DNA from 4 places in the Blautia sp. MCC270 genome. Region 2 is predicted to be linked to each of the others. Evidence: riboswitches for the same ligand, from Rfam matches in the RefSeq annotation. Region 2 holds a riboswitch; each other region holds the start of a gene.
The links. A riboswitch is a leader RNA that binds a small molecule or an ion and turns the genes downstream of it on or off. The one in region 2 is predicted to bind cobalamin.
Positions count from the first base shown of each region.

Region 1: another riboswitch for cobalamin. It lies ahead of GPK58_RS01000 (sirohydrochlorin cobaltochelatase); the one in region 2 lies ahead of GPK58_RS09315 (ABC transporter substrate-binding protein).
Region 3: another riboswitch for cobalamin. It lies ahead of nikB (nickel ABC transporter permease); the one in region 2 lies ahead of GPK58_RS09315 (ABC transporter substrate-binding protein).
Region 4: another riboswitch for cobalamin. It lies ahead of GPK58_RS01065 (cysteine-rich small domain-containing protein); the one in region 2 lies ahead of GPK58_RS09315 (ABC transporter substrate-binding protein).

Region 1 is NZ_WQQD01000003.1:64,345-66,550, reverse strand. It holds gene GPK58_RS01005 (hypothetical protein) at 1-9, opposite strand, end outside; gene GPK58_RS01000 (sirohydrochlorin cobaltochelatase) at 131-1,423, opposite strand; cobalamin riboswitch at 1,586-1,760, opposite strand; gene GPK58_RS00995 (NAD(P)/FAD-dependent oxidoreductase) at 2,080-2,206, opposite strand, start outside.
Region 2 is NZ_WQQD01000029.1:24,565-26,770, reverse strand. It holds gene pcrA (DNA helicase PcrA) at 1-709, shown strand, start outside; cobalamin riboswitch at 811-1,101, shown strand; gene GPK58_RS09315 (ABC transporter substrate-binding protein) at 1,208-2,206, shown strand, end outside.
Region 3 is NZ_WQQD01000049.1:11,282-13,487, reverse strand. It holds gene nikC (nickel transporter permease) at 1-64, opposite strand, end outside; gene nikB (nickel ABC transporter permease) at 65-1,003, opposite strand; cobalamin riboswitch at 1,188-1,376, opposite strand; gene GPK58_RS11330 (M14 family metallopeptidase) at 1,662-2,206, opposite strand, start outside.
Region 4 is NZ_WQQD01000003.1:80,332-82,537, reverse strand. It holds gene GPK58_RS01070 (phosphatase) at 1-616, shown strand, start outside; gene GPK58_RS01065 (cysteine-rich small domain-containing protein) at 724-1,011, opposite strand; cobalamin riboswitch at 1,279-1,448, opposite strand; gene GPK58_RS01060 (C40 family peptidase) at 1,681-2,206, opposite strand, start outside.

The sequences.
Region 1 (2,206 bases), on a different contig from region 2:
TTTTTTCATGATAATCTTCTCCCTTCCATAGATACAGCAATCTGCCCGGAAAACAGTCTTCCTGATCTTTCCGGGCAGTTACATTGATTTCTTATAGGTATCTGAACTCACTCAGATATTTTTATATTTATTATTCTGCGGACTCCTCAGCAGAATCAGCCTCTGTATCTGCTGCTGCATCAGAATCTGCGGACTCCTCAGTGCTTCCCAGAGAATCGATGGCTGCCTTTGTATGCTCTACATAAAGCTTCTCAACTGCTTCGATTCTTCCAAGACCCTCGATCTGGCAGTCAACCTTATCGAAGTTTCCGGATGCTACAAACTGGCTCTTCCAGGAATCCTCCTCATCACCGGCCATATCGTTATTTGCATGGTCTCCGGCAACAACCATCAGCGGACGAAGAACAACGTTCTTGTATCCTGCTTCTTTTACCTTCTCGATAACCTTGTCGCAGGCTGTATCTTCCGGCTTACCCTCTACAGTACCGATGAATGCGTTCTTCAATCCAAGGTTTTCCATCTGTGTCTGCATCTGATCGTATGTAACGTTAGCTGTATGAGATGTTCCATGTCCCATGAATACGAATGCTGTGCCAGCCTCAGCTGCTGCATCCATGCTGTCAAATCCGGCCTCTTTGCAAGCCGTATCTGTGATTGCCTGAGCAACGGCTTTCTTGTCATCATTGATCACAGTTGCATCGTCTCCAACCTCACCGAGCATTGGCTCTGCGATAGCTACAGACTCGAATTTATCTTTATAGCCATTGATCGCTTCTGTCATCTCATCGTACTCAGCACCATGCATCAGATGAGTAGGCTGTACAACCAGATTCTTAACACCATTCTCTACTGCACGGTCAAGAGCCTGCTGCATGTTATCGATCACTTCATCATCTCTTGCCTCTACATGGTTGATGATGATCTGTGCTGTAAATGCTCTTCTTACAGACCAGTCCGGATAAGCTTCTGCAAGAGCATCCTCGATTCCCTTGACATCCTCTGCACGGCTGTCATTGAAGGAAGTACCAAAGCTTACAACAAGAAGTTCATTCTCGCCGATCTCATCCTGGTTACGCGGATCGTCCTTGGAAGCATCTCCTGTGTCACGTCCGAAATAATCCGGATCTGCATTCTCACCCTCTACCAGTTCTTTCTGAGCATCTGTCAGAGCATCCCATGCTTCTTTGGCTGCCTTGCAGTCCTCATCTGTTGTGTCGTTTCTTTCCTGTACATAGATCTTGTCGATCAGAGCTGCTACATTATCTGCTGCTTCCTGATCTGCATCAGAAGCCTCTGTGGTATCAGCTGCCTCAGCGTTCTCTTCTGTAGCAGAATCCTCTGCTGCCATTGCTGTTGTAGCCGCACCCATAGAGCATGTCATGGAAACTGCGAGCATCAGAGCTAACATTGTTTTTCTTTTCATTTCTCATTGTCCTCTTTTCATGTATTTCCAGAATACTGATATGTACAAAAAAGCAGCAGCTCTCTGCGGCCGCCTGCTCACACATGATTCTCTGCGCAATACAAATACATAAAAAGAAGTTCTGTATTGTTATGGAGAATACCGATTCGTAAACCGCGAATCCCTGAATCTCACAATAAGGCAGTTCTCCTGACTTGGTTCCACGCTGCTTTCCCTTCCCGGTCTCCCAGTGGTTGTAAAAGCAGCTCCCCTTTCACAGTGACGGTATCGTTCCGGATTCTCACCGGATTCTCTTTTGCACATCCGACTGGATGCAACCTTATCATTATAACATTTGCACATATTTTCTTTTACCTGGTTATCTAACTTTTACCACAAACTCACAAATTTGTCAAGATTGATGTCAGACGATTCACGGTTTTCTGTGATCTTCGCTCACAAAAAACACCTCACGAAATATTACCAGTGAACAGTAACCGGTTTTCTCCCTGTATCTGTCAGTTATTATCAGAATACTTTCTCCAATATTCATGCATATCCTGCATAAAAAACAGCCCCTTTCTGTCATCACCCTGATATCAGAAAAGGACTGTCTTACATCAGATATTCGCAATCCGCTTTGCTACTTGCTCATAACAGATAAACTGCTCTGCAGTTTATCTGTTAAAATACTCCTGCTCCAGGTATCTGGCTACGTAGATTCCGCTGGCAGATGCATGGGACAGAGAATGGGTCACGCCGCTGCAGTCTCCGATAACAAAGAGACCCTTGTGGCAGGTTTCC
Region 2 (2,206 bases):
TGAGCTGATCTCCAAGACAGAATCCTTCCAGGAAGCCATGGAGGAGGCCGGACAGCCGGCAACACTTTCTGCATTTCTGGAGGAGATCGCACTGGTGGCAGATATCGATTCTGTTGATCCGGATCAGGATTATGTGTTGCTGATGACCCTTCACAGTGCCAAGGGACTGGAATTCCCCAATGTATTTATCGTGGGAATGGAGGACGGTGTTTTTCCGGGATATGCTTCCATCTGGTCCGGTGATCCGTCGGATATCGAGGAGGAGCGAAGGCTCTGTTATGTGGGAATCACCCGTGCCATGAAGGAACTGACTTTAACCTGTGCAAAACAGCGGATGATCCGTGGGGAGACTCAGTATAACCGTGTGTCACGTTTTGTAAGGGAGGTTCCACGGGAGCTGGTAGATCTTGGACATACCATTCAGGAGAAAAAGCCCAGAGTAGATGATATCGTATCTCCGAAAAGCGCCTATGCCCAGATGAAAATGAATTTCCAGGCAAAGAGCACCCTGCAGAAAAAAGATTTCACAGTGAAGAAGGCGGACAGCCTGGACTATGGTGAGGGAGACACGGTCCGTCATGTGAAATTCGGAGTCGGTATCGTAAAAAATATCGCAGACGGCGGCAGAGACTACGAAGTGACGGTAGACTTTGACAAAGTCGGCGTGAAAAAAATGTTCGCCGGTTTTGCCAAGCTGAAGAAGATCTGAGAGGGATCTCTCCGGGCAGACTATTTCTGCAAAAAACTGTAAAAATCCGGCCTCAAGGTTGTAATTGGAAAACCGGTATGTTAGAATCAGTATCAGCGTAATTGAATTGCTGTGAAGTGAACAGTATCACCGGCACATATGCTGCCGGATACTGTGAGGAGGGAATCGGGTAAAAAGCCTGAGCGGTTGCGGCCACTGTATACAGAAGAAGGGATTTCACATGCCATTGCAGAAACTCATGTGAGAAGGCGAAATCCCGATGTCAGAGAGATTCTGGAGAAAATTCTGATACATCATTCATGATTGGCTAAAAGATGAATGGTGTATCAGTTTTTATTTTGCGGAGTTTTTTCTGAGTCTGTAAGTCAGGAAACCTGCTTGACAGTATGTAAGTGGGAGCTTCCGTACAAAGTGTTCCGTGCAGATTTTATGAAGCCCCATCTTTTCGGTTACCCATAGGCAACAGGAGATAAAACAGGCGAAAAGAGAGGAAATGAAATGAAAAACAAGTATGTATCCACAAGAATCATGGCAATGGTAATGGCAGCGGCAATGACCGTATCAGCAGCTCCGGCTGTTTATGCCGCAGAGAGAGCAGACTCCGAGACCATCAAGGAAGACAACCAGCCGGCAGCAGAAGACAGTACAGAGTCTGCAGACATCGAAGATTCTTCCGCAGAGGCAACCAAGACAGAATATCCTCTGACCATCACAACCTATGATTACGATGGAAACGAAATCGAAACCACTTATGAAAAAGCACCGGAAAAAGTCCTTGCTGTATATCAGGGAAGCATTGAGACTATGCTCGCACTTGGTCTGGAAGACCACCTGGTAGCTACCGCAGGTCTTGATAATGAAGTTCCGGAAGATCTCAAAGAAGCATTCTCAAAAACAAATTATCTTGACGAATTTACCCCATCCCTTGAAACTGTAACAATGCTGGAGCCGGACATGATCTTATCCTGGAGCTCTCTTTTCTCTGATAAGAATCTGGGAAATGTAACAGACTGGATCGACAAAGGCTGCAACACCTACTACAACACCAATACTCGTCCGGACGGCGACAGAACACTGGAAAATGAATTCACAGATATCTTAAATATCGGAAAGATCTTCGATGTACAGGACAAAGCACAGGCTATCGTTGATGATGCAAAAGCAGTGATCGACAAAACTCTTACTGCAACTGCAGATGTAAAAGACAAACCAAGCGTAATGGTATTGGAGCCTCTTGGAGATGACATCACAAACTATGGCGTAAAGAGCCTTGGCGGAGATATGGTAACACAGTTAGGCGCAACTCTTGCAAACCCGGATGCTTCCACCGTTGGAAAAGAGGATATCATCGCAGCCAACCCTGACGTGATCTTTGTGGTTTACATGCCATATGCAGGAGATGATCCGGAAACTGTTAAGAACAGCCAGCTTGCAGTGATCCAGGATGATGAGTCCCTGAAGAGCCTTGACGCAGTAAAGAACGGACGTGTTTACCCG
Region 3 (2,206 bases), on a different contig from region 2:
GACCCAGAATGAAGAAAAGAGTGAACTGTTTATTTTCTTTGAATGTTCGTAATACCTTTTTCAATTATCTATCCTCCTTAAGTCTTGGATCGAGATAAGTATAGGACAGATCCACAAGCAGGTTGATGCACATGTACAGGATTGCGATCCAGAGTACATAGCCCTGTACAAGAGGATAGTCACGACAGGAAATTGCTTTTACTGCCATATTTCCCATTCCAGGCCAGTTGTAAATGATCTCTACAACTGCAGTACCTCCCAGAAGACTTCCAAGGGAAAGTCCCAGCAATGTTACCAGAGGAAGCATTACGTTAGGAAGGACGTGTTTCCAGAGGATAACGCTTTCCTTGATTCCACGCATTCTTGCACCTGTGACATAATCCTGGTGAAGTTCCTCCAGTACTGCACTTCTTACCTGTCTGGTATATTTTGCAGACATGGCAAGTGCAAGAGTCAGCGCCGGGAGGATCATGGATTTAAAATCCGTACTGCCTCCTGCAACATTGATCCAGCGAAGCTGAACACCAAAGATGCTGAGAAGGATCAGGCCTAGCCAGAAGCTTGGAACAGATACTCCCACAAAGGTAATTCCTCTCACAAAATAATCCGGGAATTTGTTCTGATATACAGCGGCCAGGATTCCAAGCGGTATGGAAATAATGACCATCATCAGAAGTGCCAGCAACGACATCCTCAGCGTCGGCCAGAAACAGGATACCAGTTTATCTGTTACCGGCATTTTGAAAGAATAGGACTGTCCCATATCTCCTGTAACAACACCCTTCAGCCAGGAACCATACTGCACGAGAAATGGCTGATCAAGGCCAAGCTCATGTCTTGTCTGTTCCAGAAGCTCTGGTGTAGGAAGATTACCACACTCTGTCAGCATGATCTCCGCAGGATCACCAGGTGACAGGTAGGTCAGTCCAAATGTGAAAAAGCTGATTCCAAATAATACAATGATGATCTGGAGAAATCTTTTTCCTACTTGTTTCTTTGTCACGTTTTACTCCTTTCCTCATTTGATGCGATTTTAACATTGCCGTTTTAATTTAGTTAGATAAAAGAAACTATTGGATTCTTAATATGCAGAACATGCATGGAATTTTAGAAAATTTGCACGAAAAAAGCCCGTGACGAAATACGGGCACACAAAATAAATATGCTTCCTATCTTCCGTAAGAATCATTTTAAAACAATTGCAAGCAGGTCTCCTGACTTAGGATCCTTACCCTCAGACACCTTCCCGGTCTATTTCTCACGTACTCGACCAGTGGTACTTTGTCTGAGGATTCCCCCTTACAGTGACGGGATCGTACCGGATTTACACCGGTTTCCCTATTAATCCTCTCAGAACTTACAACGGCTGATGTGAAAATCAGCAAATGCTGTTAAATTACTGCAACATTATATGATAAAACTATAGTTTATGTCTATGGAAAAATGTTATATTTTTAGAAAACTCATAAATTTTGTTAAAGATGCTTGAATTGTATATATCCCCCATGGGGGATATGACAATTGGATTTATCTGATCTGCTAAAAAAAACACGGATTTTACCTCGCTGTTTTTACAAATAGAATAGCAAATGGTAAAACCCGGTTTTCTTACTGTTTCAATATGATTTCAGACAGAAGCGTTCTGAAAAGGTTGTTTACTATCAGGTCAGAGTCTCCGTGATCGCTGCATATGCGATCATTGGTCCGTCTTCAATAATGTTCAGACTGGCTGTTTGATAAAGTACGACTCCGTTTTCAGTTGCAATAGATGTGTAAAGTAAATTTCCATAGTAATCTCTCAGTTCACCTAATTCTTCTCCCTTAAAGAAGTACTCTCCAGGCTTCTTGGATGGATACCAGCATCCTGTATACGGCGCATATTCATAGACTACATTTTCAAGAAGCATCTGACGGTAATGCTTCAGACCATGACACGCCTTTCCCTGGAGATGAAAAACAAGGTGACGGACGTCTCTTTTATCCTGTTCTACTTCCTCCCAGGTCCAGTAGCTGTGTCCGCCTCTTTCGATAAGAATACTTGGAATTCCAAGAGAAGAAGCATAATTGTAGGCGCCACCTGTGGCAGTTGTGGAACGGACTACATATTTTACGCCGATATGCCGTGCCATATGTAATGACTTCTCTGCTGTCTTTTCATCTACAACCCCTACATAATAAACATAGGGATGAAGCTGTTCAAACCCAT
Region 4 (2,206 bases), on a different contig from region 2:
GCTTCTCGGGATCACTGATCACGGTCCCGGCACTCTGGCAGCCGGAACTTCCTCCTATTTCCGCAGCCTTACCTATTCTCCCAAAAAACATTTCGGTGTAGAATTACTCTACGGAATTGAACTGAATATCCTTGACCGCAGCGGAACGGTAGATTTAGATCAGGAATTATTATGTAAACTTGATTACGCCATTGCCAGCATGCATGCCTGGAATTACCGCTGCGGTACCAGAGCCGAAAACACAGAAGCTTTTATCAATGTAATGAAAAACCCCTGTGTAAAGATCCTCGGACATAGTGATAACACTCATTACCCGGTTAATTATGATGCGCTTGCAAGGGCTGCCAGGGAAACCGGCACGATCTTTGAGATCAACGAAGCTTCTCTTGCACCTTATGGCTATCGTGGCGACACAAGAGAAAACTGTTTCGAGATCCTTCGATGCTGCCGCAAATATGATCTGCCGCTGCTTCTTTCCAGTGACAGCCATGGCCCGGAGCATATCGGAGATTTTACCTGTGCTGCTGAGTTTGTTCATCAGGCCATGTTTCCGGAACAGCTGATCCTCAACAACCAGATTCCCAGACTCAAGGTTTTTCTCCAAACCAGAGAATGATCTTCTGTATCTTTTCCGACAGATAACAGATATTGTCCACTCCAAACAAAACAGGCCAGTTCAAACACAGGAATATACATTTTCCTGTATCTGAACTGGCCTGTTTTTTATTTTTCCCGCTGCTTCCGTACAATTTCCGCAAGCTCGCTATATTTACCTGTAACATATCCGAAATTTTCTCTTCTGTGAGGAAGCTTGCATTCGGTGCAGTCTTTAATCCCGCTTTCCGTAAAGCGGAAATTACCACCACATTTATCTCCCAGTGCATATAAAGGACAATAGCAGAACAGACAATTGAAGTTCTCCGGATCTGCTCCTTTATGGCACGGAAAATACTCACAGTTTTTGTGGCTGAAGTAAGAGTATTCTTTGCCTTCCCAGTATGGTTTCTCCATGGCTCTTTTCTCCTCTCCTGACATAACCACACATAACTTTTTCCTATAAAAAAGAGGTAGCGATGCCACCCCGGGGTAGAAATATAATCCGTTCATGAGTGCGCGGAGGGAACGAATGTATCCGGAGTAGTATCGCCTGCCATTTAATCATGTATAATTCATATGAACAGGCGCATTCCATAAAAAAATGCCTACTCTCGTAAAAAAGTAGACAACGTCCCAGGGGTGCGGAGTCCCTGAAATGGTTGTTACACTTTACACGGAAGTTTAACCTCGCCATAACAAGCAGGTTTCCTGGCTCCGGGATCATGGCTCCTCTCTCCTTCTCATACATACGTACAATGGACTATGAAATTCGCTCCTCCGTTACAGTGACCGGATCGCTCAGGTTTCACACCTGATTCCCTTTTCTGTGGACTTCTGATAATCAATATATAACTGTCAGCTATCCTCAGCACTTGCTATGTTCAATATGGAATTATACTGACATTATAATAACATCCTGTTAATTATATGTCAATACTGTTTTCAATATTTATACATTTTTGAGCATATTTTGTTGCTGTTCACTCCGTTCCATGGGTTTTTCAGTATTTTTTCCGACGTTAAAAACAGCCCGACAAACTGCTGTCGGGCTGCTGTATTTTTATTTTCTGTTGTACGTTTTTATTATACAAGACGTCTTACAGATACAATTGTTCTGTATGTAGCATCATTGCTGATCTTGATCCCGTCCTGAGAGTTCGATGCATGAACGATCTGGCCATTACCCATGTAAATAGCCACGTGTCCGCCATAGCAGATCAGATCTCCCGGCTGTGCATCTGCGTAGGATACTTCTGTACCTGCATTCTGCTGCTCATAGGAGGTTCTCGGAAGGCTGACTCCGAAGTTCGCATAGACACTCTGTACAAATCCGGAGCAGTCTGCACCATTGGTAAGGCTTGTTCCACCCCATACGTAAGGATTTCCCACAAACTGTGTAGCATAATTCACAACAGAAGATCCGGAACCGCTACTGTAAGAAGAACTGTCACTGTCTGAAGATGTATCCTCTGCATTAGATGTGTCCTCTGCACTTTCTTCAGATGCGTCTGTGCTGTTATCGTAATCTGCGTCTGCATTATCCTCTGTATTCTCAGTATCCTCGGACGCATCATCATTCTCACCATTGTCTGCATCTTCATCCACATCC